DNA from 3 places in the Colwellia asteriadis genome. Region 1 is predicted to be linked to each of the others. Evidence: predicted binding sites of a transcription regulator. Region 1 holds the regulator's gene; each other region holds the start of a gene.
What was found. The regulator sigma-54, encoded in region 1, starts transcription at its own class of promoters, with help from an activator protein. The targets are predictions, from matches to a motif close to GTTGGCACGNNNNTNGNNT.
Positions count from the first base shown of each region.

Region 2: the regulator sigma-54 is predicted to act here: its motif matches at 2,710-2,728, upstream of ABD005_RS09550 (diacylglycerol kinase family protein).
Region 3: the regulator sigma-54 is predicted to act here: its motif matches at 1,922-1,940, upstream of glnA (glutamate--ammonia ligase).

Region 1 covers NZ_BAAAFA010000001.1:564,387-572,196, forward strand. Annotated here, with positions in the region: gene ABD005_RS02355 (calcium/sodium antiporter) at 1-892, shown strand, start outside; gene ABD005_RS02360 (KpsF/GutQ family sugar-phosphate isomerase) at 967-1,932, shown strand; gene kdsC (3-deoxy-manno-octulosonate-8-phosphatase KdsC) at 1,933-2,478, shown strand; gene lptC (LPS export ABC transporter periplasmic protein LptC) at 2,475-3,041, shown strand; gene lptA (lipopolysaccharide transport periplasmic protein LptA) at 3,034-3,684, shown strand; gene lptB (LPS export ABC transporter ATP-binding protein) at 3,671-4,405, shown strand; gene ABD005_RS02385 (RNA polymerase factor sigma-54) at 4,502-6,016, shown strand; gene hpf (ribosome hibernation promoting factor) at 6,042-6,329, shown strand; gene ptsN (PTS IIA-like nitrogen regulatory protein PtsN) at 6,418-6,870, shown strand; gene rapZ (RNase adapter RapZ) at 6,900-7,754, shown strand.
Region 2 covers NZ_BAAAFA010000006.1:35,354-43,163, forward strand. Annotated here, with positions in the region: gene ABD005_RS09545 (sigma-54-dependent transcriptional regulator) at 1-974, opposite strand, end outside; gene ABD005_RS09550 (diacylglycerol kinase family protein) at 1,062-2,681, opposite strand; gene ABD005_RS09555 (TSUP family transporter) at 2,861-3,619, opposite strand; gene ABD005_RS09560 (PepSY-associated TM helix domain-containing protein) at 3,677-4,804, opposite strand; gene ABD005_RS09565 (TonB-dependent siderophore receptor) at 4,901-7,024, opposite strand; gene ABD005_RS09570 (helix-turn-helix transcriptional regulator) at 7,322-7,810, opposite strand, start outside.
Region 3 covers NZ_BAAAFA010000001.1:708,437-716,246, forward strand. Annotated here, with positions in the region: gene ABD005_RS02970 (DUF481 domain-containing protein) at 1-388, opposite strand, end outside; gene ABD005_RS02975 (DUF481 domain-containing protein) at 472-1,596, opposite strand; gene glnA (glutamate--ammonia ligase) at 2,068-3,474, shown strand; gene ABD005_RS02985 (DUF4124 domain-containing protein) at 3,660-4,181, shown strand; gene glnL (nitrogen regulation protein NR(II)) at 4,367-5,476, shown strand; gene glnG (nitrogen regulation protein NR(I)) at 5,479-6,885, shown strand; gene ABD005_RS03000 (MerC domain-containing protein) at 6,920-7,309, opposite strand; gene epmA (elongation factor P--(R)-beta-lysine ligase) at 7,418-7,810, opposite strand, start outside.

The sequences.
Region 1 (7,810 bases):
TTCATTAGCGAGAAACTTGGGCGTTTCGCCTATGATTATCGGTTTAACCATTGTAGCTATGGGATCATCAGCACCTGAAATGATGGTAGCGGCAACAGCTTCTTTGCAAGGTAATGTTGATACCGCTATTGGTAACGCTATTGGCTCAAACATTACCAATATTGCATTAGTATTAGGGGTTACCGCGTTATTAAAACCATTAACGGTTTCATCTCAAACCGTTAAACGAGAAATTCCACTCATATTAGGCGTTACCGCGCTCGCTTATTATGTGCTTTATGATCAACACTTTAGTTTTATTGAAGGGGTCATTTTAGTTATTGGCTTTGCCATTTACATTCTTGCGCTACTGTTTATTACCCTACAAAAAACCAAAGATAAGCCCAGTGATGATCCTTTAATTTTAGAAGCAGAAAAAGATGTACCACCTGCTGCACCGCTAAAATCATCAATATTTTGGCTAGTTATCGGTATGGTAGTATTGCCATTAAGTGCAGGTTATTTAGTTGAATCCTCGGTATTTATTGCCAAAGAGTTTGGCATTAGCGATTTAGTTATCGGACTTACTATTATTGCTATTGGTACTAGCTTGCCTGAACTTGCTGCCTGCATTGCCAGTATCATTAAAAAAGAAGACGACTTAGCACTAGGAAATATTATTGGCTCCAATATTTTTAATATTTTAGCCGTATTACCAATTGCAGCACTCATTGCACCAGGAGACATCGACCCGTTAGCAACAACACGTGACGCGCCTTACATGCTTGGTGTAACTTTGTTACTCTTTATTTTATGTTTTAGCCGTAAGTTAGGTTACTTTAGAATAACCCGTGGTAAAGGGGCTTTATTATTAATCAGTTTCGCGGCTTATCAAGTGCTACTATTTAATTAAAAAGTATCGCTAACTGTACAAGCCACCTTAACAGAATCACTATTAACGGATCAGCAGGTATTAATCGAGCTAACATGCAAAATTTTAAACAATTAGCAAAAAATGTGATCAATATAGAACAGCAAGCGATTACTGAATTATTACAATACATTAATGATGATTTTGAACTTGCCTGCCAACTAATGTATCACTGTAAAGGTCGTGTTATTGTTATTGGTATGGGTAAGTCTGGGCATATTGGCGGGAAAATAGCAGCAACATTAGCCAGCACGGGCACTCCCGCTTTTTTTGTTCACCCAGGTGAAGCCAGCCATGGTGATTTAGGTATGATTACTAGCGACGACGTAGTGTTAACTATTTCAAATTCGGGTGAAACCGTTGAAGTACTCGCAATTATTCCCGTAATTAAACGTATTGGTGCCAAGCTTATTTCTATGACGGGTAATGCAGATTCAACTCTCGCTAAATTAGCCGACACTCATATTTGTATTAAAGTAAGTACCGAAGCATGCCCACTTGGCTTAGCGCCAACATCAAGTACCACAGCAACCTTAGTAATGGGCGACGCACTTGCCGTCGCTTTACTCAATGCCCGAGGATTTACCGCTGATGATTTTGCTTTATCACACCCTGGTGGCAGTTTAGGTAAGCGTTTATTACTCCGCCTTGAAGATATTATGCATCAAGAAGAACGTATTCCTGTGGTTGCCGATACTGCCTTTATTAAAGATGCACTGGTAGAAATGTCGCTCAAAGGTCTTGGTATGACCGCCGTTGTTAATAAAAATAATGTCCTAACAGGATTGTTTACCGACGGTGACTTACGCCGTATTCTTGATGAAGAAGTGAATATCCATCACGATACTATTGCTAGCGTTATGACCCAAAAACCTCGTACAGCTCATGCTGATATGTTAGCTGCGCAAGCGTTAAAGGTAATGGAAGATAATAAAATTAATGGTTTAATTGTCGTCAATGAATTAAATCAACCAATTGGTGCAATGAACATGCATGACTTATTAAAATCAGGAGTGCTGTAATTGAATACTCTATATGGCGAAGTTAACAGTCACACTCTAGCACAAGCTAAAAACATAAAACTATTAGTGTGCGATGTCGATGGAGTTTTTTCTGATGGCCGTATTTACTTAGGTAATGATGGTGAAGAACTAAAAGCTTTTCACACCAAAGACGGCTTAGGCATAAAGTCACTTGGTAGTTCTGGTGTAGCCGTAGCAATAATTACCGGCCGCAATTCAGCTATCGTAAAAAACCGTATGACGGCTTTAAATGTTAAACATATTATTCAAGGGCAAGAAGATAAATTACCCGCGTTAACCGCTCTTGCAACTGAACTTAATTTACCGTTAACGCAAATAGCTTACATTGGTGACGATGTACCTGATATTGCCTGTATTAACGCGGTAGGATTAGGCATAGCTGTACAAGACGCTCACCCTTTAACACTACAAGCTGCAAATTACATAACATTTACACGCGGTGGCTTTGGCGCAGTAAGAGAAGTATGTGATTTAATCATGCAAAGTCAAAACACCTTAACATGTGTTACGGGCGCTAGTGTATGAATAGGTTAAACAGCCTAGCCTTTTTTATTTTAGTATTAAGTGCCACTATATATGGCATTATCGTTTGGAAAGGAGAACTTGTTCAACCAGACGATATTATTGATAGTGAAGAAACACCTGACTTTATTGCCGAGGCTTTAAAAAGTAATATCTACACTGACTTAGGGAAATTATCTCATACCATTGAGGCAGATCGTATGGAGCATTATTCAAAGCAAGAATTAACACGCTTTGAGTTACCCAATTATACGTTATACCCTAAAAGTAGTAAGGCACCTTGGAAAGCGAGTGCAAAAGAAGCAATATTATATAAAAATAACCGAGTCGTGTTGAACCACCGTGTTCGCTTAAAATCAACCGAACAAGATAGTTTAATAGAAGAAGTTCATTGTAAGTATTTAGAGCTAGACTTAAATACAAATATTATTAGTTCAGATCAAACCGTTGTAATAATCGGTAAAGATTTTACCATGTATGGTTCTGGACTGATTATCGATTTAAACACTAAACAGATGACGCTAACTGAACATGTACGTACCCTTTATAAGAAAAATCATGAATAAAAAATTTAATACGCCACTTAGCTTATTACTTGGTAGCGCTTTGTTTTTCACAGCGTCACTTAACGTAGTTTATGCTGCCAAAAAAGACTTAAATCAAGAGATCACCGTTGACTCTAAAAAAACAGCTGCCGATTTAAAAAATAAAATAGCGAGTTACTTAGGTAGTGTAAGTATCAGACAAGGCTCTATTTTGATTTCTGCAGACTTAGTACAAGTTTTTAGTAACAAAGATGAAAACAGCGATGAAAAGTCTGATGTCTATTTAGCTAAAGGCTCTCCCGCTTTATTTCAGCAAGAGCTTGAAGATGGCAGCTTAATTAGCTTACAAGCCGATGAAATAAAATATCAACCAAGCTTAAATATAATTACTGTGGCAGGAAATGCCGTAGTAAAACAAGCAGGTAGCGAAGTTAGCGGCAGCAAAATTATTTATAATACATTAAGTGAGAAACTTGAAGCCGAAAGTAATAATAACGAAACAGTCACCACCATATTACAGCCAACCTTACTGAAAAAACAAAAAGCACTAAAAGATAAAGCTAAAAGCGACCTTGATAAAGAGCCAAAGACAGTCAGTGAGACTACTGAGCAAGCACCTGAAGAAGCGACTAAAGAAGAAGGTGACTCAAGTGTCGAAGGTTAATACATTAGTTGCTAGTGGACTTGCTAAGTCATACAAAGACCGACAAGTTGTTAAAGATGTTAGCTTAGCCGTCAGTACAGGGCAAATTGTTGGCTTACTTGGACCTAACGGAGCAGGAAAAACCACTTCTTTTTACATGATAGTAGGGCTTGTACCTAACGATGATGGGCAAATAATACTTAACGACCAAGACGTTACATTATCGCCTATGCATGAAAGAGCAAGACAAGGTATCGGTTACTTACCACAAGAGGCATCAATTTTTCGCAAGCTTTCAGTAACTGATAACATCATGGCTATTTTACAAATACGCAAAGAGTTAAACGAACAACAGCGCCTAGAAAAACTAGAGCACTTATTAGAAGAGTTCAATATTTGTCATATTCGCGATAACTTGGGCATGAGTTTATCTGGTGGTGAGCGTCGACGCGTAGAAATAGCACGAGCATTAGCCGCCGATCCACAATTTATTTTACTTGATGAGCCTTTTGCCGGTGTAGATCCGATTTCAGTTGGCGACATTAAAAAAATCATCATACACTTAAAGCAACGAGGAATTGGTGTATTAATAACTGATCATAACGTACGTGAAACGTTAGATGTGTGTGAACATGCTTATATTGTTAGTCATGGTGAAATTATCGCTCAAGGTGATGCGGATCAAATTCTTGCCAATCAAAAAGTAAGAGATGTATACCTTGGCGAACAATTCACGCTATAGTTATAGCATCAATCCGAATCGTAGAAAAACGTGTTCAATGGGTTATTGGTCACATCATAACCATTAAAAATAATAACAGGAAACCACATAACATCGATGCGCCCTACATTACAGCTCCGTATTGGACAACAGTTAACCATGACGCCACAATTGCAGCAAGCTATCAAGCTCCTGCAATTATCAACGTTAGAGTTACAACAAGAAATTCAAGAAGTGCTAGAGAGCAACCCATTATTAGAAATTGACGAAAGCAGCCAAAGCGATAGCAACGACGAAAAAAATAGTTTAGAAGATGCATTCTCTGCAAACTCTAATGATGCACAAAGTGATAATAACAGCAGTGATGGTAGTGAAGACCAACAGGCTAATATTGACGAAATAAGTACTAGTGAAGCGCTAGAGAAAAGTGATATTCCTGAAGAATTGAATATTGATACTACTTGGGAAGAAAGTTACAGCGCAGGCGTTTCTAATACAGGAGCTGTGAGCAGCGCAAGTGAAGATTACACTTACCAAGGAGAAACGACCGACTCAATTCAAGGTCATTTGTTATGGCAAATGGAATTAACCCCTTTTTCAGATACCGACCGCACTATTGCAACCGCCATTATTGAAGCGGTAGATGACGCTGGCTACTTAACGGTTTCCTCAGAAGATATTCTAGAAAGTGTTGGTATTGAAGACGTCGAATTAGATGAAGTTGAAGCAGTATTAAAACGCATCAATATGTTTGATCCTGTCGGCGTAGCAGCACGCTCAATACCTGAGTGTTTACTCATTCAATTAAACCAGTTTGATAAAAACACTCCTTATTTAGCTGAAAGTAAGAAAATTATTAGCGAGCATATTGATTTACTTGGCAATAGAGATTACCGCCAATTAATGCGCAAAACGAAATTAAAAGAAGATCAATTACGTGAAGTAATGCGCTTAATTCAGAGCTTAAACCCTCGACCAGGTGATGCGGTTATTACTGGCGATGATCAGTATGTTATTCCTGATGTTTCCGTTGAGAAAAAAAATGGTCGTTGGGTGGTTGAACTAAATTCAGATACCGCACCTAAGCTCAGCATAAATCAGCAATATGCTGCAATGAGCAAGAGTATGAAGTCCTCTACTGATGGGCAATTCATTCGTGCCAATTTACAAGATGCAAAATGGTTTATAAAAAGTTTAGAATCGCGCAATGATACTTTATTAAAAGTTTCGAACTGTATTGTACAACGCCAGCAAGGCTTTTTAGAGCATGGTCCAGAAGCTATGCGTCCAATGGTTCTGAACGATATTGCCGAAGCCGTTGAAATGCATGAGTCAACCATTTCACGTGTTACCACGCAAAAATACATGCACACCCCTCGTGGTATTTTTGAGCTTAAATACTTCTTTTCAAGCCATGTCAGTACTGAGAATGGTGGAGAGTGTTCTTCTACAGCAATAAGATCGCTAATCAAGAAACTTATTTTGGCAGAAACACCTGCTAAACCGTTGAGTGATAGTAAAATGGCTGACTTATTAGCCGAACAAGGTATTAACGTTGCAAGACGCACAATAGCTAAATATAGAGAGTCATTATCTATTCCTCCTTCAAATCAACGAAAAAGCTTACTTTAAGTAACTCATCAAAAGGATAACGCTTATGCAAATCAATCTTACCGGTCACCATGTCGACATTACTGATGCGCTTCGTGAGTATGTAAATACTAAGTTTACTAAGCTAGAGCGACATTTTGATCAAATAAATAACTCTCATGTTATCTTAACCGTTGAAAAGCTTGAACAAAAAGCAGAGGCAAACCTTCATATAAAAGGCGGTGAAGTATTCGCTTCGGCTATTAATACTGACATGTATGCCGCGATTGATACTTTAGTTGATAAGCTAGATAGGCAAATTCTTAAACACAAAGGTAAAGCAGCGCAACATTAATTCGACAAAAGTCGCGTAGCATAAAGCCTTAAATCACCTTAATATAAGAGCCCAATCTATGGGCTCTTCCACTTACTTTTAGCAATTTATGAAATTATCAGAGATTTTAACCCTCGACTGTACCTTATGTGCAATAAAAACCACCAGTAAAAAGCGAATTTTAGAAGAGATTTGCCAATTAGCCGCTAATAAGGTTACCGAGCTCGATCAAGACGAACTACTCGATAGTTTGCTTGATAGAGAAAAAATGGGTAGCACAGGTATCGGAAATGGCATAGCGATACCTCATGGTCGTTTGCCAAATAGCAGTAAAGCGGTGGCGGTACTAGTTACAACCGAAAACGCCATTGACTTTGATGCTATTGACAACCGCAGTGTCGATGTTTTTATCAGTCTATTTGTTCCTGAAGATAGCTGCCAAGAGCACCTTAATACGCTACAAAGTATTGCTAAATTATTTAGTGATAAAAAGGTCATAAAGAATGTCCGTAAGTGCACTAGCAACCAAGAACTGTTCGATGTTATTCAACAAGCAAGTTAAACGCTAATGAGTTGTGGGGAAAGCGTAAAATGAAATTAATTATCGTCAGTGGCCGCTCAGGATCAGGTAAATCGGTTGCGCTAAGAGTGCTTGAAGATTTAGGTTATTATTGCGTTGATAACATACCGGTAAACTTATTACCGGCCTTAACTCATACCGTAATTAACGATTATGAAACTGTTGCGGTTAGTTTAGATGTACGTAATTTACCGAAAGATCCACAAGATATTCCAGAAATAATCGCGTACTTACCCAAAGCGGTTGACGTAACCACTTTATTTCTTGATGCTGATGATAACGATTTAATTCGCCGCTTCAGTGAAACCCGTCGTCTTCACCCACTGATTAAAGAAAACTTAGCACTAGATCAAGCAATTACCTTAGAGAAAAAATTACTCGAACCAATTTCAGTGAGTGCTGATTTATACATTAATACCAGTCAATTATCTCCACACCAACTAGCTGACTTAGTAAGGGAGCGCATTTTAGGTAAGAAAACCGGTACTATGGTACTTGTTTTTCAATCCTTTGGCTTTAAACATGGCATCCCCGTTGATGCTGATTATGTATTTGATGCACGATTTTTGCCGAACCCTTTTTGGGAAAAAAATTTAAAAGAGCACACAGGTCAAAACCAAGAGGTGAAAGACTTTCTAGCAAGTCAGCCCATAGTCACTAAGTTTGTTTGGCAAATAAATAGCTTTATGATGACCTGGTTACCACACTTAGAGCGCAATAATCGTAGCTATGTCACCATAGCAATAGGTTGTACCGGTGGTAAACATCGTTCAGTGTATATTGCAGAATTATTAGCAAAAAACTTCCGCAAAGAGCGTGATGATGTACAAACTCATCACCGAGATATCGACGTAAAATCAACCTAAATAGGCCAGCTTTAGCTATGGTTAGCAAGAAATAGCGACATTAATCATTGAGTAAT
Region 2 (7,810 bases), on a different contig from region 1:
TTAAGTTGATTGAGAAAGTGCTCAGCAAGTAATGGTATATCTTCTTTACGCTCTCTTAACGGCGGAATGTTAATTGGAAAAACCGCTAAACGAAAATAAATATCTTCACGTAAAACATTATTTTGCGCGATATCTTCAACAGAGCGATTAGTTGCTGAGACAACTCGACAATTAACCGGGATACTCTTACTTCCGCCGACACGAGTCACTGTTTGCGTTTCAAGTACGCGCAGTAAATTAGGCTGCATATCAATAGGCATTTCGGTCAATTCATCTAAAAACAAAGTGCCATCTTTTGCTAATTCAAATACGCCAGATTTTTGTGCATTAGCACCAGTAAAAGCTCCCTTTTCATGACCAAAAAGTTCACTACCAATAAGATCTTTGGGAATAGCACCACAGTTAACCGATATCCGCTCACCCTGACATTGACTAGCGCTATGAATAGCTTGAGCTACCATCTCTTTACCTACGCCGCTCTCGCCCATTAACATAACATTGGCTTGTGTTTTTACTACTCGCTCAATCATAGCGTACATCGCTTTCATCGGTGCGGATTCACCAATTAAGCAGCCAAAGTACAAAGCGTTTTTATTTTTTCGTTTTTTGGTCTTTGATGCTGCCTGGCTAGAAAACAACACACCTTTAAGATCATCGGCTTCTATCGGCTTAGTTAAATAGCCAATATCATCATGGCACATCGCAGATATCGCGGTTTTAACCGAGGGATGACCCGTAATCATAGTTATTTTTGCGCTAATATTGTTAGCTTTAGCGTAATCAATTAAGTGCAAACCACTGCCATCTGGCAACATAAAATCCAGTAGGATATGATCAAATTTTTGCTCACTTAGCCATTGCTGTGCTTCTGCTAATGTAGATGCAGAATAAACTTCACAATCAAGATACTCAATAATACGACAAGCGATATTTGTAAACTCAAGATCATCGTCAACTAATAAAACTGTTTTCACACATGTAATCCCTTTATCAAGTAATTACACTAGCTTACTCTATTCTGTAATTAATTTATATTAAGTGCTTGCAAACTTTATTGTTAATTAACAAATAATTGTTAAGCTTGCAGGCATAATCTCTACCATTAGTTGCTCGGCTGACTCTGTTTCACCATCAATGCTGTACTCAAAGCCCTCACTGCTTTGTAATAAGATCTTTTTGGCATGGTAATGAGAGACACTTGAGTTTGAGCTATTATCACCAGAGATAGTATTACTTACTAATTCAGCTAAACTTAATAGCCGATGAGCCGAGCTTGAATCATGCTCAATAAGGGTTACATCTAATAAACCGTCTCGCCAATTTGGCTCCCCAGCACCTTGAGCGAGTAATGTGGTAATTGGTGCTGCGTTAGCAATAGTTAAGCTACTATTAGATAACTGTTGCACGGGTTCATCATCTATCGTTAACTTTATTTGCTGTGATTTATTTTCAATAAAAGCGTTAATAAACCCCTGAATATAAGCGAGTTGACCTAGCTCATTTTTTTGAAGACGGTTGGCCTGATTTATCATTTGCTCACCAAAACCAATAGCGATCACTAACAATACCGTTTTTTTATTACATACCATGGTATCCATTTGTTTTGTTTCTGCACGGAACAATATTTCGCATGCTTGGTTAATAGGCGATATTTTACTTTCTACTCCAAACATTACATGCGCTAGTGCGTTGGCAGTACCTAAGGGAAGTACACCTAATTGATGTGATGTATTTTTCACCGCCGCAGCTACTTCAGCGACAGTACCATCACCACCACACGCGACAAAAACCATACTTTCATCGTGGGTCTGTAACGACTTAGTAAGTTGATAAACATCAGTATCTTTTTTAGTAAAATGAAAGTTAAGCACATATTGTCGTGTTAACATGCCAACAATGTCATTGGTATATAACAGCCACTTTCCCGCTCCAGATACCGGGTTAATAATCATATTAAGCTCAGGTTGCGGCTTCTTAGCAAAGTTTTGACTCAACTCCACTAACACCTTGAGCTGTTTAGTGTTTAACCTTGCCGTAGATCTAACACTTTGTACTGTGCTAATGGCGTCGCGTACGCTTAAGTCTGGCTCAGACATTAATAGATAAGCACAAGTCATAAAGAAAGATCTGCCTCGGCCTAACGCACAATGAACAACAACCTTTTGATTTAAGTCGTGCATTGCCGTGATCCATCTTAAAGCATGTTCTAATTGAGCTTCTGTTGGAGAAAAGTGGTCTAATATCGGTATATTTAAATAATAGAATCCTTCCTGTTGAGCTGACCAATTGAAGCCATCAAACTCAGCAGTAACATCTAATATTGCGGTAACTTTTTGCGACTTTAGCGTTTCTACGTCACTGGGGAAAAGCCGACAAGCAAGAAATAAATTAGGAGTAATTTCTTGGATTGCAGGTACAGAATCATTGTTGCGCATTATGCCATTATATAATTGCACGCAAACAAGGTAAGGCAACAAAAGTATTTTAATCCACCAGGGTATTTCGCCTGCTGCAGACTTTCTAAATAAGCTAGGTCGATTAGTACTATAAGCAAAAAGAACACAACTTAGTGAAATAGTAAGCCATAAGCTAGGTACTAGCATGTAGCTATTATTGAAGCTAAGCCATACAAAGAAAACAGAAACAGTTAGTAACAACACATAGTATTTGATCATTTTCATTAAAAAACCCTCATAGTTAACTTATTTAGTTCAACTTTTATGCCAAACCAACAAAAAATAACACACTGTTTTTTAAGGTGTTTCCATTTAAAGTTTTTATATGTAAGCGTACTAGTCTGTAATATTTACAAAATAATGAGCGATACAGTAATACTTACCTACCTTGAACTCGCATTATTTTAACTGGTTAAATATTTGGCTAGCATCGCAAAACACATTACCACCACCAAGTAGCGTAAATACTTAACCGGAATTTTAAACAAGCAATGCGAGCCTAACCATGCACCAATGAACTGCCCTGCCATCATAATTATACCCACCAACCACACAACATGGCCTGCAAAAATAAAAACAATCAATGAGGCTAAATTAGTTGAGAAATTCAAGGTTTTAGCAACCGCTGTCGCCTGTAAAAAGGGTTGTGCGCGTAATGAGCGACCAGCTAAAGCAAAAAAGGAGCCGGTACCAGGGCCAAATAGTCCGTCATAACAGCCAATAGTCGGCGTTACCACATACTTATAAACGTTAGGTGAAACACGAGGTTTTTTAGTATTGTCATCAATTACAGGGGTTACTAAAAAATAAATACCGATCGCTGCAATAACGATAGGTATTACAATCGTCAATGCTTCGGTATTCATAATTTGTACGATTAGCGTGCCCAAAGCAGAGCCAATGAATGCCGCGAGCATTAGGTACTTAACATCTCGCCAACGAACGCGCTTATTTCTTAGCATCATTACCGTTGCGGTTGCTACCCCAGCTGTAGACTGTAATTTATTGGTCGCTAACGCTGCTAATGGCGGCATGCCACTCATCATTAAAGCAGGTAACGTTAATAAACCACCACCGCCAGCTAGGGTATCTAAAAACCCAGCGACGATAGCAATAACGAATAAAAAGGCCAGAATTTCAAACGACAGATTAATTAATTCCACTCAAGTACTCTATTTAAAATAATTCACTAAAAAAGCATGAGGATTGCAATTAATCGCTCAGCTTTGCTTACTCACGCGTTTTCTTCGAATGCGACTATACCAAAGGTAAAAGCCACTTGCCCCTAAAATAAGCGGACTCAACCCCATTACACACCAGATTATTTTGCTCCACAAACCAGCAAAGTTACCGTAATGTAATGTTCTAAAACTATCAAAAACCTGGGTGCTAGTGTTACTGGTTCTAATGTCGTAATGACTGAGATATTTCCCTGTCATGGCATTAAAGCTAACGGTAGAGCCATAAGCACTGGCAAATGGGTTGTTAGTGTCAATAGAGCCAAATACTGTCCACGCCATCTTAGGTTCAAACGGAAATAGTAAATACTGAGGTGTAAAACTTGTTATTTTTTCTGTACTGGTTGTTAAGAGTTGCTGAAAATCAAGCTCGGCATTATATAAGCGATCCGTCATAATATGATGCGCTTCTTCGCCATGCTCAAAAGTTTCATGCCAGTACTCAATAAAGTTAAAGTAGCCACCCGTAATACCTAAAATAAGAATAATAGGTGAACACCAAATACCCACTAATTTATGTAAATCACTCATCATCGCCGCCAGTTTTGCATCCCAGCGAAACTTGAAAAATCGACGCCAAAATTTTCGGTAAATAATTAAGCCCGAAATACCCAAGAAAGTCATAATAATACTAGCGATTAAGCCAATAATAGTGCCTAGTTGCGGACTAATAAACCCAAGATCATTTAATAAAAAAGTAAAGTGCAATTGCACTAGCCAATCGGTTAAATCATGATGAATAGGCACTGGTGTCGAAAGTACTTCACCGCTGTAAGGATTAAGATGAATTTTAAACCAGCTTTCACTGTAGCGTTTAAGTAAGTAAACACGATCAGCTTGGTACTTATCATCAAAAAGCTCCCAGCTACCAATCTCATAGTCACTAAACTGCTGATTTATTTGGGTGACTAACTCGTTAATATTAAGCCTTGTTAACGTCGTATTTTCCTGTTGCTCAACAGGTAGACTAATGCTGGCCACCTCAGGTAATAATAAAGTATCAAGTTCAAACTTGAATACTAATAAACTGCCAGTTACGGCAATAATAATTAAGGGGATCAAACTAGCAAGCGCAAAGTACGCGTGTAATTTATGGAGTTTTTTTCGCATTATTTCAGGACCGTATTTTTTGACATTAAGCAAAAAAGCTAAGATATTGAACATATCTTAGCTGTATTTATTCACTCTATTTATAATAATTACGCGTTAAAACGAGAATTTAACACCTGCTTCCATGGTGCGCTCTGCTCCCATCCAGCAACCATTGGCATCATAACAAGCGCCCACATAACGCTCATCGGTTAGGTTATTTACACTAATGGTTAACTGCGTTAAGTCATTAATTTCGTAACGAGCGGCGATATCATAAAGAGTGTAACTGGGTAACGTATCTGAATTCGCAGCATCAAGGTAACTTTCACCGGTATAACGCACGCCAGCACTTAACATAAGTCCTGAGATTGTTGCGTTATCAATATGATAATTTGCCCATAATGATGCGGTTTGATCTGCAACCCACACAGGACGATTACCAATTAAGCTGACATTTAATGGGTTTTTCGTTATTTCCATGTCTAAATATGTGTAATTAGCGGTAATGTCGAGTTGTGTTGTGGGTTGAGCATTTAGCTCGACTTCAATGCCTCGTGAAACAATTTCACCGGTTTGCGTCTTTTTAGCAAAATCTGCGGTATTAACGACAACATTTTCTTTAGCTAAATCAAAATAAGCCGCGGTAATCATCATATTTTGATGCGTATTTTGATATTTAACACCCACTTCTATTTGCTCAGCAGTTGTTGGCTTAAATGCTTCATTAGTTTCGCTATCAAAACCAGGCGTTGGTTCAAACGATGTTGAGTAGTTAAGGTAAGGCGCTAAACCAAAATCAAAACTATATATTGCGGCTAACCTGCCAGTAAAGGCGTCTTCATCAATGGTAGTAGTGTCGCCATACTCTGTTCCCGCATAACTCTTATCAGCAATATCTTGTGTATAAAAGTTATCGTAACGACCACCCACAATGAATGTGAGCTGGTCGATTTCTATTTCATCTTGTAAATAAAAGCCGCGATTATATTGAGCAATGTCATGCTGCTCGGTGTAAAAATCAACGGGTAATGTCTCTGGATTAAGTAACTGGTAATCCGGTGCTGCTAAATTTAAGGCTGGGGTGTCGTTACCTAAAGTGTCGCCATAAGAAACATCTGACGATAGCGTTTGAAAATCAAAACCGAATAAAATATTGTGCTGCGTTTGACCTAACATTAACGAAGCGGCAAGTTGGTTATCAACCACAAAGCCTTGCTGAGATTCATTGGTAAAATACGCGCTACGTAATAAATGACTATTGTCGGCCATTAAACCTTGGTTATAGGTATTATGCTGTAAAGCTTTGGCGTCGGTATATCTGAAATTTTGTAAAAACGATAAATTTTCATTAAATTCATGGTTTATTTTATAACCAAGCATAGTAACCGTGCGATCAAATCGAGCCCAGTTTTCATCCCCCGCGTAACCGTCTGAGTCGAGTTTACCGTATGGCGCAGTATATAAAGTGCCCATTGCTGGTAAAGGAGTAGAGGGTGTGATCTCTGGATCATCTTGATAGTAAGCAGAAAACGTTAAGTGTGTTTTTGCTGCAACTTGCCAAGTAATAGTAGGTGCTATGGTATAACGCTCTTCTTCTGTGGTTTGCTGCTGACCATCTTTTTGGCGTGCTAAGGCAATGAAACGGTAATCAATTTCACCATTACCGCCAGAAGTATCTAACGACAATTCGCGCAAGCTCTGATTACCTAACCGTAAACCAATCGTTGTTTGTTCGCCTTGAGGTGATTTAGCTATTTGATTAACCATACCTCCTGGAGGCGCCGAGCCGTATAAAACAGACGTTGGTCCTTTTAACACCTCAATACTTTCTGTCGCAAAAGCATCAACCTGTGGATAAAGATTCCATAAGTTGTTAGTTTGCAATGGTAAACCGTCGTAATAGTTACGATAAGATTCAAAACCACGAATTGTATATTGGTCAAAAATAGTCACAGTGCTGCGACTTTCTGGGGTAATACCCGAGACATAACGCAGTGCACGGTTTACTGAGTCTGCCTGCCTTAACTGCAAAGTACCTTGGTCTATTGAAGTAAAACTCATTGGCGATTCAATGGGTAATAACGTTGATTTAGTTCCGGTACTGCGATACGCCGGACTATGAACACTGATGCGCTCTAATGCTTCTTTTTCTGCTTCGCTGATGTCTTCTGTCGCCGAAATAGCACAACTAACACTGACAGCTAAAGTCGCAAGAAAAAATTTAGGGGTAGCATACATAAAATTAGTTAACCTATATGATGTTAAGTGATGTGGTAATAATGTTAAAAACCTAATTGATAATAATTCCTATTATATATTAGGGTATTTAATCTTTTTGTCTGTGCGTGCACTTTGGTGTGAAAAGTAACAACAATGTAAACGAGTATTTAACCTAAAATCAGACTAAGAGCTTTACTAATACATTACATTCAACAGAGTCATAGGAGTTGCGCGTCAATAGTTAACCTATTGCAAGTAAATTCAACGCAGTGAGCATGTGTTTGAGATACTTTGATTATCTCAAAGTCAGATTATTTACAATCGAGACAATAAGGCACTAGGCGTTAAGGCAAATGTTCGCTTAAATAGTCGAGAGAAATGTGCCTGGCTCTTAAAGCCAGAGTGAATGGCAATATCGAGAATTGATAAGTGTTGGTTATTTTGTGTAACCATCAACTGAAAACCATGAATCAAGCGTGTTTGATAGATAAAATCATTAGCGTGATAAGGCGTCATCGCAAAAAGTTTATGTAAATAGCGTTTTGATATTTGAGCGTTATCGCACAATGCTTCAATGGTAAAGTTATCATCTGCACTGGCATTAAAAATAAGCTGCTGAATACTGCATAGCTTTTTATAGCTCACACTGGCCTCTCGCTTTTGCTGATAAACACTAACACAATCAATAAGAGGAGCTAATAGAGCTTGTTCTAAAAAGCGAGCAGTCAATTCTTCTGAATGAACACCAGCTCTCACTTGTGCTAAAACGGATGTTAATGCCAAGCGCAACACCTGACTTTCCTC
Region 3 (7,810 bases), 140 kb from region 1:
CATCCCATAGTTCACGTCGACTATCTGCCGCAGATGTAATTGACATAAGTTCACTTAATGGAAATTTACGCTCGGTACCATTACTAATTAAAGTGACTTCATTACTATGAACAATTAAAAAGCCTTTAACCACTTCGCCATTAGCAAAACGAATATTTTGATCATAGCGACTACGTAGTTCGCTAACATCTTCCCAATCGAAAGTTTCTAAGCCAAACTCATCGCTATCGAACTCAAGCTCATCATCATACATAGAGATGATATCGCCTTTTAGCCATTCGTCAGACTTAAGCTTTAACCAGTCATGTTTCTGTAAAAAAACAGGTGTCGGTTTTTCCCATGCGGGTAATGTTTCTTTTTCTTGTGCTGATAAATTATCAATTGGCAAAAAACTGATAAAGAGTAGAAAGAATAATATAAATCGGTGCATAATGATTAAGTAAGGACTTTTAAAGTATCTACAGGTAAATTTTAAAAGTCATAACCTAAACTTACCACTAAACGATAGTCATTTTGCTCAGGTAGTACACCACCAGCATCCGCTTTCGGTTTTTGAGTTCTATCAACATAAAATGTTAAATCTAAGTCAAAATCATTAGTTAGATCAATTTCGATGCCTGTTTCTACATGGTGAATGTACTTACCAGAGTCTTCACTGACAATTTGTATGTCATAAGAAAAGTCATAATCGATATCACTAGTGATTTCATAACTAAAATCTGTGCCTAGAGTTAAGCCAAGTGAAGTGTCGCTTCGGCTCTCGCCAGCTTGCACTTCTTTAAAGTATGTTACCTGATAACTAGGACCCGCATTAATGTCCCATGAAATAGTACTACTATCAATTAAGTGATAACCCATAGCAATACCGTATCGTATACGGTAATCAATATTGAGAAACTCATCACTTAGTAATTCAAAATCAACAGCTCGAAAGTATACTTTAGGATCAAAAAACCAGTCATAAGTCGATGTAAGTCGATGACTATTTGCCGTTATATTGTCTACGTTAGTTTCTTTATCTTTATATTTACTATAGTTAGCGGTGTAATCAGTTTGAAACCGTCCGCTTGAACTGCGTCGCTGCACGCCAGCTTTAAAAGTGTAATCAAGCTGAACAGTATTACCGCGGCGTAAATTAAAACCTAAATTAGCGTAGCCATCCCATAGATCGCCCTCATTTTTGCTTGAACCAGCAATAGACAAAATATCGTTAAGCTTATAATGTTTAACCGTGCCGTTGCTCTCAATACTCACTTGTCCCTCTTTCATCATGAGGTAACCATCAACAATAGTGCCATCAACTAAGCGAATGCTTTGCCAGTGTTTGCTTCGTAGTTCACTAACATCTTCCCAATCAATGGTTTGTGAATCAAGCTTATCACTGTCAAACTCAAGCTCTTCATCATACATAGAGATGATATCGCCCTTTAACCATTCATTTGAAGTAAGCTTTACCCAATCAAATTTTGGTTTAGCATGACTTTTCACTTCTGCCGTAAGCTCTGTCTTTTTTATTTTTTGATCATTACTTAATACACAATCACTATAAAAAGTTGTTGTGATAAATATCAAAGACGTTAACGTTAATTTGTTCATAACACATTCCACATGACTAATATAAGAGTCGATTTATGTACATGGCACTCTGACTATTTTGCTTTGTAGAATATGCCATTATCGTCAACAATATTCTAGGGTAGTTCTCAATTCACTACAGTATTTCTGATATTTTTCATTACTTCGACATAGTTAACATGTTTACAAGTAAATAATTAGAGGAAATGATGTAAATTTATCTTATAGTGATATAGCCAACACAAAAAACGCACCAAAAAGACACGTAAACACACTACATTGCACCAAAAAGGCGCATAAAGTATAGATGGGAAATACTCATCCCCTATAAACAGGGGGTTTTAGTCTTGGCATGATTTTAGCTTTACCAAAAGCAATATCATAGATAGTGATGTAATGGCGTAAATAATACTTCATTAACAAACAATAAATTATCTATATAACAGTTAACTATATTTTTATACAAAACTAACCGCACTGGAGAAAGACAATATGTCACAAGCAGTTTTTGATTTAATTAAAGAATACGATGTAAAATTTGTTGATTTACGTTTCACTGATTCAAAAGGTAAAGAACAACACGTTTCTATTCCTCATCATCAAGTAAATGAAGATTTCTTTGAAGACGGAAAAATGTTTGATGGTTCATCAATTCAAGGTTGGAAAGGCATTGATGAGTCTGACATGGTGATGATGCCAGATGCAGACAGCGCAATTTTAGACCCATTTGCAGAAGCAGTAACATTAAACATTCGTTGTGATATTTTAGAGCCAAGCACAATGCAAGGTTACAGTCGCGACCCGCGTTCTGTAGCTAAACGCGCTGAAGAATATTTACGTAGCACAGGTATTGCTGACACAGTATTAATTGGTCCAGAGCCTGAATTCTTCTTATTTGATGATGTACGTTTTAGTACTGATATGAGCGGTTCTTTCTACAAAATTGATGACAAAGAAGCAGCTTGGAACTCAGGTACTGAGTACGAAGAAGGCAACATGGGTCACCGTCCAGGCGTTAAAGGCGGCTACTTCCCAACGTCACCAGTAGATTCATCACAAGATTTACGTTCAGCTATGTGTTTAGTAATGGAAGACATGGGCTTAGTTGTTGAAGCGCATCACCATGAAGTAGCAACAGCAGGTCAAAATGAAATCGCTTGTCGCTTTAACACTATGGTTAAAAAAGCTGATGAAGTTCAAATTTACAAGTATGTTGTACATAACGTAGCTCACGCTTACGGTAAAACAGCTACCTTTATGCCTAAGCCATTAGTTGGCGATAATGGTTCAGGTATGCATGTTCACCAATCTCTAGCAAAAGACGGTGTTAACTTATTCGCTGGTGATAAGTACGGCGGTTTATCTGAAATGGCGCTTTACTACATTGGTGGTATCATCAAGCATGCTAAAGCATTAAACGCATTTACTAACCCTTCAACTAACTCGTACAAACGTTTAGTACCTCATTTTGAAGCACCAGTAATGCTTGCATACTCTGCACGTAACCGTTCAGCGTCTATTCGTATTCCAATTGTTCCATCACCAAAAGCAATGCGTATCGAAGCTCGTTTCCCTGATCCAGCAGCTAACCCTTACTTAGCATTTACTGCTTTATTAATGGCTGGCCTTGACGGTATTAAAAACAAAATCCACCCTGGCGATGCTATGGATAAAGATTTATATGACTTACCAGCGGAAGAAGCAGCATCAATTCCTCAAGTAGCAACATCACTTGAAGATGCACTTCAAAGCTTAGAAGCAGATTATGAGTTCTTAACTGCTGGTGGCGTTATGGATAAAGACATGATTGATGCATACATTGCTATTAAGCGTGAAGAGTCACAATTAGTTAACATGACAACTCACCCATTAGAGTTTGAACTATACTACAGCGTATAATCGTTCAAATATTTAATGATAAAGCTCACTTCGGTGAGCTTTTTTTTTACCCAAATATTGTGGTAAAACCAGATAAATAAAGAAAATTTTTTTTGTATTAGTTTTAGTTATATACTTAAATTAAATGGCGTTGCTACTTTACGTCATCACAATCGAATTATTTTTAATGCACAAGGATCATATCATTGCTTACACTCAGGCTATTGCTACTTACATTATTAGTGTTTATTTTTGCAATACCTGCATATTCAGCGACGACTAAAATTTACGTATGGCGCAATGAGCAAGGAGCATTAGTATTTTCTGATACTCCACACCCTGGTGCCGAAGAGGTAAAGAAGACCCAATCTAACATTGTTAACTCCTCTGGTATTGAAACTAAAGAACTTGATATTAAGCCTGAAGTTATCACCGAAACTTACTCCCTTGTTATTAAGTCTCCACAAGACAATGCCACCATCCGCGATAATACGGGCTCACTCTATGTCAGTGGCGCAGTTATACCTAAATTCAAATTAGGCTACACAGTACAACTATATTTAGACAATAAACCACACCAAAAGCCACAAAAAACAGCCATATTCTCGTTGCAGAATGTCGACCGTGGCGAACATAAAATTAAAATGGAACTACTTGATGATAAGGGCAAGATTATTGCATCGTCTAAGCCAGTTACGTTTTATATGCACAGAGCTACTGTGAATTAATATCACTACTCGCGCTATTATTTAAAAAGTTACGACACAATCACTTGTAGATACAAGCCTATAGTCATCGTACCAAAAACTTTAAATTTAATTAAATAACGCTGCAAATAAAACCTTTCTTTAGTAAACTAACAAATGCACCATATTGGTGCGACATTAACTTAGCTCGATATGGAAGCTTAAGCATGTATAACCGTAGCGATATTCAAAAGCAAAAATTAATATACCAGCAAGCACTCGCCAGCCAGTTAATCACTGCTGTAATTATTTTAAATGACCAACTCCGTATCGTTTATGTTAACCCTGCTGCAGAGGCTTTATTAATTAAGAGTTTGTATCGACTTTATGGAACAACCACCGAATTAATTTTTGCCAATACCAGCATTAATGCCAAACGCTTACAACAATTACTAAATACTGGGCAAGAGTTTACAGATAGTGATGTAGTAATAACCTTAAATAAAAGTCACCGCTTTACTGCTGAACTAACTGCATCACCTGTTGAGTTTGAGAACTCCCCTCATGTCCTCCTTGAATTAAAACAAATAGACCATCAAAAACAGATCAGTTTAGAAGTATTCCAACAACAGCAATGGATTGCCGGTCGAGACTTAATAAAAGGTTTAGCCCATGAGATCAAAAACCCCTTAGGAGGCCTTAGAGGGGCAGCCCAATTATTAAGTAAAGAAATAGGCATTGAACAGCAAGAATACACCTCAATGATTATTGAGCAAGCTGATAGGCTTACCAACCTAGTTGACCGTCTTTTAGGGCCAAATCAACTACCTCAAATCCATGCTCAAAATATTCATAGTGTGTTAGAGAAAGTTTGCCAACTTGTAGACTACTCGCATGATACTTCGGTTAATTTAAAACGCGATTATGACCCTTCTATTCCTTTAGTTGAGTGTGATCATGAAAAACTACAGCAAGCATTATTAAATATAGTCAACAACGCTATTCAGGCTATAGATAAAGAAAATAGCATTACTCTAAAAACTCGTATAGCAAGTAACATCACCATTAACGGCAAGCGTGTAAAGCTAGCCGTTGAAATCAGTATTATTGATGATGGCCCAGGCATACCCAGTAAGATTCAAGATACTTTATTCTACCCTATGGTTTCGGGACGCTCTAATGGCACAGGTTTAGGGCTATCAATAGCACAAACACTAATTAACCAACATCACGGTAAACTTTCATGCCATAGCCAACCTGGCCATACTGAATTTATGATTGTATTACCACTAAAACAGCCCGCGTCGAAAGACATCAATACACGTGAAGAGAAATAACAATGATCACAGAGCAAGTATGGATAGTAGATGATGACAGTTCTATTCGATGGGTTTTAGAAAAATCCCTCGCTAATGCACATATTAGCTGTGCCTCTTTTCAGAATGCTAATGACTTACTCACTGCACTTGATCATGGTCAACCCGATATCATCATTTCTGATATTCGCATGCCTAATATAGACGGTATGGAGTTACTAAAAACAATCAGTGAAGAATATCAGCATATTCCCGTTATTATTATGACCGCGCACTCCGACCTTGATAGCGCAGTAAATGCTTATCAAGGAGGCGCATTTGAATACTTACCTAAGCCTTTTGATATTGATGATGCTATTAGTTTAACTCAGCGAGCATTAGCGCATGCTAAAGAACAGAGTGCAAAGAAAAGTCAACAAGACAATAACTCCCTTTCTACAGGGCTTATTGGTGAAGCGCCAGCAATGCAAGAGGTATTTAGAGCAATAGGCCGTCTATCACGTTCAAGTATTAGCGTTCTAATTAATGGTGAGTCTGGCACGGGTAAAGAATTAGTAGCACACGCTCTGCACTTACATAGTCCTCGCTCTAATGAGCCATTTATTCCTTTAAATATGGCTGCAATCCCTAAAGACTTAATCGAATCTGAGCTTTTTGGGCATGAAAAAGGCGCATTCACTGGTGCTAACGCTATTCGCCATGGCCGCTTTGAACAGGCTCATAACGGTACACTATTTCTAGATGAAATAGGCGATATGCCTTTAGATATTCAAACTCGATTACTCAGGGTGTTATCTGATGGTCAATTTTATCGTGTTGGTGGACATGTTCCGGTAAAAGTTGATGTCCGTATTATTGCTGCTACGCATCAAAACCTAGAGGAGCAGGTGAAAAATGGCGGCTTCCGTGATGATCTTTTTCATCGCCTCAATGTCATTCGAATACAATTACCAAGTTTAAGAGAACGCAAAGAAGATATTGCACAATTGACCCACCACTTTTTAAAGCATGCCGCAATTGAGCTAGATGTTGAAGTAAAAACTGTTAGCAAAAAAGCTGCTGAACATTTACAAAACTTTAGCTGGCCGGGTAATGTAAGGCAACTAGAAAATACTTGTCGATTTTTAACCGTCATGGCCAGCGGTCAAGAAATATTACTAGAAGATTTACCCAATGAATTAACTGAGAAGGCCGAAATAACAACTGAGCAGCAACATTCATGGCAAAGCGCACTACGTTGCTGGGTCGATAAAGAGTTAGCACAAGGGAAAACCGCCATAATAGAGCAAGCACAGTATGAATTTGAAAAAATAATGCTCGAACAGGCGCTTGCTTTTACCCAAGGACGTAAGCAAGAAGCCGCTAAAAAATTAGGCTGGGGTAGAAATACATTAACAAGAAAGCTGAAAGATTTTGAAGTAAGTGAATAGCTTTACTGAGGGAGAGTCAGCTTACAGCTTTCTTCTACTGTTCACTTGTTGTTGTACATTCATCGTCACATTGCTTGCAGTCATTGCACAACTTAATATTCAAAAAATGTGCAATAATGATAAGGCTAGCGCCAGAAAAAATAAAGTATGGCTCTAAGCTTTCTGAGAAGTCATGCTTCATCCAGTATATTGCGACACCAAGGTATAACAAATAAAACGGATATAATTTTTTGTGATAACGCTTAAAACCTGAAAATAAAGCAACTGTACCTAATGCAGCAGTCATTAATAAGAAAATATGTTCCCAAGTGTGATCAGCTAAAAAGCTCAAACCCATTAAGGGTAACACGGGTAATAAAACAGGCAAAAGAATGCAATGTAATGCACATAATGAGGTTGCTGTTATACCAATTCTATCTAACATTATTTTTCCAATATGAATAAATTATTCGCCACTTACGAACATTGATATAATATCACAGTTGATACACTATAACATTAGCTAAATATCAAACTAATGCAAATATTTTACCTACGCTCGGGAAATAGGAAAACTTAATACGTCGGCAATATCTTCAGCGCCTAAAGCAAGCATCACTAAACGGTCAACACCTAAAGCAACTCCCGCACAGTTAGGAAAGCCTTGTTCTAATGCCGCAATAAAGTTTTTATCTATGGGTTTCGTGTCTAATGCAAGTGTACTTCGCTTTAAGTTATCATGCTCAAATCGGCTTTGCTGCTGTTTAGCGTCAGTTAGCTCATTGAAACCATTCGCGAGCTCAACCCCTTTAAAATAACACTCAAAGCGCTCAGCAACTCTTGAGTCACCCGTAGATATCTTTGCCAATGAAGCCTGAGAACGTGGAAAATCATAAATAAAACATGGCGAAGTCAAACCAATCGTCGGCTCTATAATTTCACTAAA